Regions from separate parts of the Xanthomonas tesorieronis genome, predicted to be linked through region 1. Evidence: riboswitches for the same ligand, from Rfam matches in the RefSeq annotation. Region 1 holds a riboswitch; the other holds the start of a gene.

What was found. Region 1 has a riboswitch for cobalamin ahead of metE (5-methyltetrahydropteroyltriglutamate--homocysteine S-methyltransferase). Riboswitches for the same ligand answer to the same signal wherever they lie in the genome.
Region 2: linked by a shared signal. The riboswitch ahead of btuB (TonB-dependent vitamin B12 receptor) and the one ahead of metE (5-methyltetrahydropteroyltriglutamate--homocysteine S-methyltransferase) in region 1 are both predicted to bind cobalamin.

What each region holds. Positions count from the first base shown of each region.
Region 1 is NZ_CP162490.1:4,943,793-4,947,142, reverse strand. It holds gene metE (5-methyltetrahydropteroyltriglutamate--homocysteine S-methyltransferase) at 1-1,258, opposite strand, end outside; cobalamin riboswitch at 1,471-1,724, opposite strand; gene dusA (tRNA dihydrouridine(20/20a) synthase DusA) at 1,870-2,889, shown strand; gene AB3X08_RS21115 (hypothetical protein) at 3,269-3,350, shown strand, end outside.
Region 2 is NZ_CP162490.1:4,405,783-4,409,132, reverse strand. It holds gene btuB (TonB-dependent vitamin B12 receptor) at 1-1,694, opposite strand, end outside; cobalamin riboswitch at 1,808-2,025, opposite strand; gene AB3X08_RS18745 (TfoX/Sxy family protein) at 2,052-2,480, opposite strand; gene AB3X08_RS18740 (GAF domain-containing protein) at 2,477-2,959, opposite strand; gene bioD (dethiobiotin synthase) at 3,104-3,350, shown strand, end outside.

The sequences.
Region 1 (3,350 bases):
CGCGCCGCTGCGGATACGGCGACTGCCGGCGTCCGGCATCCTCGCTCAGCGCCGCCACCCGGCGTGCCACGTCAGGGCGATGCACGCGTGCGGAGGAACGCCGCGTGGCCAGCGCCTCGCGCGCCGCATCCAATTCGGTCTGCGCCTGCGGCAGCTCGTGCAATGCATCGGCCAGCGTGCGCAGCTCCTGCAGCTTCTGCCTGGCGAAGGCCAGCCATGCGTGCAGGTCGCGGTCCAGCGCCTTTTCCTGTTCCAGGTCCACCGGCACGTGCAGCAGCGAGCACGACGGCGCCAACCACAGGCGTTCGCGGCCGACATGGCCGGCCGCGTAGCGGGCCAGGATCAATGCATTGTCCAGCGGCGTGCGCCACACGTTGCGGCCGTTGACCAGCCCGGCCGACAGCACGCGCCCGGCCGGCAATGCCTGCAGCACCGCGTCCAACTGCGCCACGCCGCGCACCAGATCCACATGCAGGCCGTCCACCGGCAGCGCCGCGGCCAGTTCCAGGTTGTCGCCCAGTTCGCCGAAATACGTGGTCAGCAGCAGCTTCGGCCGCGGCGCCTGCGCCAGGAATGCGTAGGCGCGGCGATAGGCGTCGCGCGCGGCCTCGTCCAGGTCCAGCACCAGCGCGGGCTCGTCGATCTGCACCCAGCTGGCGCCGGCCGCGTCGAGCTGCTGCAGCAGTTCGGCGTAGGCGGGCAGCAGGCTGTCCAGCAGCGCCCAGCGGTCGCTGCCGTCCACGGTCTTGGACAGCAGCAGGAAGGTCACCGGGCCGATCAGCACCGGGCGGGTGGCGATGCCCAACGCCTTGGCTTCCAGGAACTCGGCCAGCGGCTTGTCGCCGCGCAGGCGGAAATGCTGGCGCCGCGCCAGCTCCGGCACCAGATAGTGGTAGTTGGTGTCGAACCACTTGGTCATTTCCAGCGCGTGCAGGTCCAGGCCGTCCTCCTGCGTGCCGCGCGCCATCGCGAAATAGCCGGCCAGCGGATCGGCATCGGCCAGCGCGCGGTAGCGTTGCGGGATCGCATCGAACAGGAACGCGGTGTCCAGCATCGCGTCGTACAGGCTGAAGTCGTTGCTGGGCGGCAGATCCACCCCGGCCTCGACCTGCAGCCGCCAATGCCGCTGTCGCAGCTGCCGCGCGGTGTCCTGCAGGCCGGCCTCATCCGTTTCGCGGCGCCAGTAGCTTTCCAGCGCACGCTTGAGCTCGCGCCGCGCGCCGATGCGCGGGAAGCCCAGGTTGGTCACGATCGTCATTTGCGTTTCCTCATTGCGTTCATGGGCATTGAGGAACGAAGGAACCGCGCGCCGTCCGCCCGTTCGCACGGGACGCCCGCCACGCCAGCGACCTTCGCCCCCGCGGGCGAACCGGCGCCACGCGGGCAGGCGGAAGAGCGCGGCGCGGCGCAGGGCCACGGCACGGCTTCCGGCCGCCTCCCCGCGGAGACGCCAGGTCGAATCGGAGGACGCACAGCTCCTCCGGCCGGGGCCGGTATTCGGGCTGATGGACGAGCGCACCGTGCCGGCTGCGCGCCTACTGTCCGCCGCTTCCCAGGCCGGCATGCGCCGGCCCAGTGCCATTGACGGAGGTCGTTTCCATTCACCGCTGCGGGGCAGCTCCGGAATGGGCAGGCGCTTGCGGCGCCGGCCGTCACCGGATTCCCGTTTAAATCCATCCCTTCATCCGAATGAAGCGATGGATACCTTCGGCGAGCGCACGATAGGCCGGATGCGGCGGCGGGTCAAGCGCCGAGTGAATTCGCCGGCGTTCACCGGCAACGTTCAGGGCGAACGTGTAAGCTGTTGATCCCAAAGCCAATGATCTGACGCTTCCGCCGGCAGGCGAGAGCGCAGCACCGCCGCGCCCGATGATGCTTCCGCTTCCCCCTTCCGACCTGCCCGCGCGCTACGCCGCCTCCCTGCGCCTGTCCGTCGCGCCGATGATGGACTGGACCGACCGCCACTGCCGCGTATTCCACCGGCTGCTGGCGCCGTCGGCGCGGCTGTATACCGAGATGGTGCACGCCAATGCGGTGGTGCTGGGCGATCGCGCGCGGTTGCTGGACTTCGACGCGGTCGAGCATCCCGTGGCGCTGCAGCTCGGCGGCAGCGATCCGGCGCTGCTGGCGCAGGCGGCGCGGATCGGCCAGGAGTGGGGCTACGACGAGATCAATCTCAATTGCGGCTGCCCGTCCGACCGGGTCCAGGCCGGGCGCTTCGGTGCCTGCCTGATGCGCGAGCCGGCGCTGGTCGCCGACTGCGTGGCGGCGATGGCGCAGGCGGTGGACATCCCGGTCACGGTGAAATGCCGGCTGGGCGTGGACCAGGACGACGACTACGCGGTGTTCCTGGCGTTCGTCGACCAGGTCGCCGCCGCCGGTTGCGGGCTGTTCGTGGTGCATGCGCGCAACGCATGGCTGCAGGGCCTGTCGCCGAAGGAGAACCGCGAAGTGCCGCCACTGCGCTACGACTGGGCCCATCGGCTCAAGCGCGAGCGCCCGCAGTTGCAGATCGTGCTCAACGGCGGGCTGGCCGACGTGGACACCGCGCGGGCGCAGCTGGAAGCGGTCGACGGGGTGATGCTGGGCCGCGCGGCCTATCACGATCCCTACGTGCTGCACCGGCTGGAGGCGGCCCTGACCGGTGCCACGCCGCGGCCGCGCGCCGACCTGTTGCGCGCGTTGCGGCCGTATGTCGAGGCGCGCCTGGCCGATGGCGTGGCGCTCAAGCACATCACCCGCCACTTGCTCGGCCTGTTCCACGGCCAGCCGGGCGGCCGTGCGTTCCGCCAGGTGCTCAGCGAGGGCGCGCATCGGCCGGGCGCGGACTGGGCGCTGGTGGAACAGGCCTTGCTTATGACGGCAGGGGCGCCGCAAGTCGCCGCGTAATCATCGCCCGGAGGGACGACAGTTGTCCTTGCTCGGCTTCTCGGTCCCCAACGCAAGCTGTCCCGACAGACGCTACGCCGCCCTTTCGGAGGCGCGTTCAGTTACTTTGTTCAGCTTCTTGCTGTAACCGGACCGGTCGCAACAGGAGTGGCAGATCCTTGCCAACGCGGGGTTCAAAGGACGTCGGCACGCGTCCGCCAGGGCGGCAATCGAAGTTCATTTCACTGAACGAGGGCGGCCGCTGCCGGAAAAGTTCAGATCGGATTCACCCCGAAAAATCAAGAATTTGGCTCGATTTTGCGAAATCGCGACGCCGCTGCCAGGCAACCGGTTTCACAACTTTTGAACGTTTCCGATCAGTCCGTTAGGATGCCAGCTCGTGATCTCGCCCACTCTCCGCCGCTGCCGCACCGTTGTCGTGATCGCACTCGCGCTCACGGCGACCGGCCATGGCTGGGCGC
Region 2 (3,350 bases), 540 kb from region 1:
ACGCTGTTGGCCGCGTCGTCGTAGCGGTGGCCGCTGCCGAACGCGGTGACCCCGAGCTTGACCGGGCCGAAGCCGCGGTCCACGTCCAGCCGCGCGGTGTCCTGCGCACGCCGCGCCAGCCAGTTGTCGCGGTTGGCGCCGTCGCTGCGGTTGCGCGGATCGGTGTGGCTGAGCTGCGCCGACAGTTCCCAGCCGGCCAGCGTCGCGTAGCCGGTCAGCTCGGCGCCGCGGATCCGCGCCTTGTCCACGTTGACCGGCAGGAAGGTGGCGGCGTCGTAGGAGATCAGGTCGTCGACCCGGGTCTCGTAGACGTTGAACGTCCAGTTCCAGCTGTCGGCGTACTGCGCCACGCCCAGGTTGCCGCTCTTGGACTTCTCCGGCTTCAGCTCCGGATTGCCGGAAAACGGGTAGTACAGGTCGTTGAAGGTCGGCGCCTTGAAGCCGGTGCCGATGCTCGCGGTGAGCTTGAAGCCGCCGTCCAGCGCCAGGCCCCAGCCGAGGCTGCCGGTGGTGTGCTGGCCGAACTGCTCGTTGTCGTCACTGCGCACGCTGGCCTGCACCTGCTGCGCGCCGAAGCGGCCCTGGTACTCGGCGAACACGCCGGTGTTGTCGCGCTGGTCCACGTCGAAGGCGGTGGTGCCGGTGACTTCCTCGCGCTGCCAGTCGGCGCCGGCGCTGAGCAGATGGCCCTCGGCCAGGCCGAAGTCGCCCTGCAGCGAGGCGGTGTCGCGGCGGCTGTCGAAGGTGCTGACGAAGCTGCGCGTGCTGCTGCCGGCCGCGTGATAGTAGCTGTCGGCCTGATCGGTGTTGCGGCCCACTTGCGCGGCCAGGTGCACGCGGTCGGACGGGGTCCAGTCGAGCTTGCCGCCGAACACCTGCTGGGTGTTGTCGGCCTCGTTGCCGGCGTACAGCGGATCGCCGTCGTACTCGTTGCGGCTGTCGATGTTCAGCGCCTGGCCTTCGATGCGCAGCGTGTCGCTCAGCGCATAGCCGCCGCGCGCGCTGAGCGAGGTGGTGCGATAGCCGTCGCGATCCGGCTCGTCGACGTAGCAGCCGGCGAACAGGGTGGCCGAGCCGTTGCAGGCGTTGATGCCGTCGGTCTTCTGGTAACCGCCCTGCACCGACAGCCAGCCGCGCTCGCCGCGGTTGCTGAAGCCGGCGCTGGCCTCGCGCAGGCCGTGGCTGCCGGCGCCCAGGCTCAGGTTCTGCTGCAGGCCCTGGCCGCCACGGCGGGTGAAGATCTGGATCACGCCGCCGATCGCATCGGAGCCGTACAGGCTCGAACGCGGGCCGCGCACGATCTCGATGTGGTCGATCTGGCTCAGCGGCAGGTCCTGGAACGCGGCCAGGCCGGCGCTGGCCGAGCCGATGCGCACGCCGTCCACCAGCACCAGCACATGATCCGATTCGCTGCCGCGCACGCTGAGCGTGGTCAGCTTGCCCAGCCCGCCCTGGTTGGACACGCCGATGCCGGCGCGGCCCTGCAACAGCTGCGCCAGCGACGTGGCCTGGCTGCGCTCGATCTCGGCGCGGTCGATCACCTGCGCCGGGACCACGCTGTCCTCGACCGAGATCTGGGTGCGGGTGGCGGTGACCAGAACCTGGTCCAGGTCGGTGGCGGCATCGGCGGCGAGCGCCAGCGAGGGCAGGGACAGGGCGGACGCGATCGCGACCGAAAGCAGGCGGGACGACATGGGTGGCAACTCCGGCGCGCGGCTGCGCGCTGTGACGGCAGGGGAGTCGCGAACGGAAGGTGCAAGCGGACGGCGCCAGACGCGGCGCGGCACGCCGCGACGCCCTCCGCATCGCAACCAGTGAACTGCAAGGCCGGTCTCCGGGCTGGCGATCTGGGAGTCGGACTCCCGGCTGCGACGCCTTCCCATGCCCAAGGCACAGTGGCGCAGGTCGTCAGCGCGGATCGCTTACCGTTGCGGGGGCAGCGCCGGCCTTGTCGCAAGACGCACCGGCTTCCCGTTTCAACCTGCAGGCCGGAGCCCGCAGGTCACCTTGAAGCGGCGCGATTGTACGCGATCGTTGCCGTTGCGCGCGGATCAGTCGTCGTCGCGCTCGCGCAGGCCGTCGTCGGGCTCGTGGCCACCGCGTTCGTAATCGCCGGCGGCATCGTGCGGCTCCTCCGCATAGGGCGAGTCGCTGCGGTCGCCGTCGCGGTCGAAATGGGTGGTCGCCACCGGTCCGGCCACCGGCAGGCCGCGCTGCGCCGGCAGCTGCGCCGCCGCGGCTTCCAGCTCGCCGAGCAGCTGCGCGCGCCGCGCCTCGGGCAGTTCCTGCCAATGGCAGCCGGTCAGCGCGCCTTCCAGCGAATACAGCAGGTTGAGGCTGGGCTTGAAGCCGGCGCGCTTGACCTTCAGAAACGCGCCGACCGCGCCTGCCGCGGCCAGGTCCTGCTGCGTGCGCAGGCCGACCTGGCGCAGCCAGGCCGCGCTCTTGGGGCCGATATTGCGCAGTTTTTCGGTGCTCATCGCAGCGCGTCGACGAAGACCTGGGCGATCGCTTCCAGGCCGCGCTGGTCGTCGGCGTCGAAGCGCGCCAGGTCCGGGCTGTCCAGATCGAACACGCCGATCAGCTCGCCGGCGCGCAGCAGCGGCACCACCAGCTCCGAGCGCGAGGCCGCATCGCAGGCGATATGCCCGGGAAAGGCCTCGACGTCGTCGATGCGCTGGGTCTGGCCGGTGCTGGCGGCAGCGCCGCACACGCCCTTGTGCAGCGGGATGCGCACGCAGGCGGGCAGGCCCTGGAACGGCCCCACCACCAGTTCCTTGCCGTCGTACAGGTAGAAACCGACCCAGTTCAGCCGCGGCAGCGCGTGGTACACCAGCGCCGCCAGATTGGCGGCATTGGCGATGCGGTCGGGCTCGCCGCTGACCAGGGAACGGGCCTGGGCGAGCAGTTGGGCGTACTGTTCCGGCTTGCTGCCGGTGAGCGAAGAGGAAGCGAACATCGCGCGAGTCTAGCAGCGGCCGATGGCGGCTTGGGCGCCAACGCGGTCGCCATGACCAGCCGCAGCGGGCGCTGACGCGGCGCGCGGCGCCGGCTATCCTGCGCGGTCGCGCCGCATGCGGCGGCTTTCGAGGACCGTGCAGCGATGAGCTTCCCCGCCTTCTACGTCACCGGGACCGATACCGGGATCGGCAAGACCATCGCCAGCACCGCGCTGCTGCATGCGCTGCGCGCGCGCGGGCAAGCGGCGGTGGGCATGAAGCCGGTCGCCAGCGGCTGCGAGCGCAGCGCGGACGGGTGGCGCAACGAGGACGCCTTGGCACTGCAGGCGGCCAGCGCGCCGCGGCCGGACTACGCCGACCTCAATCCCTATGCCTTGCCGCTGCCATTGG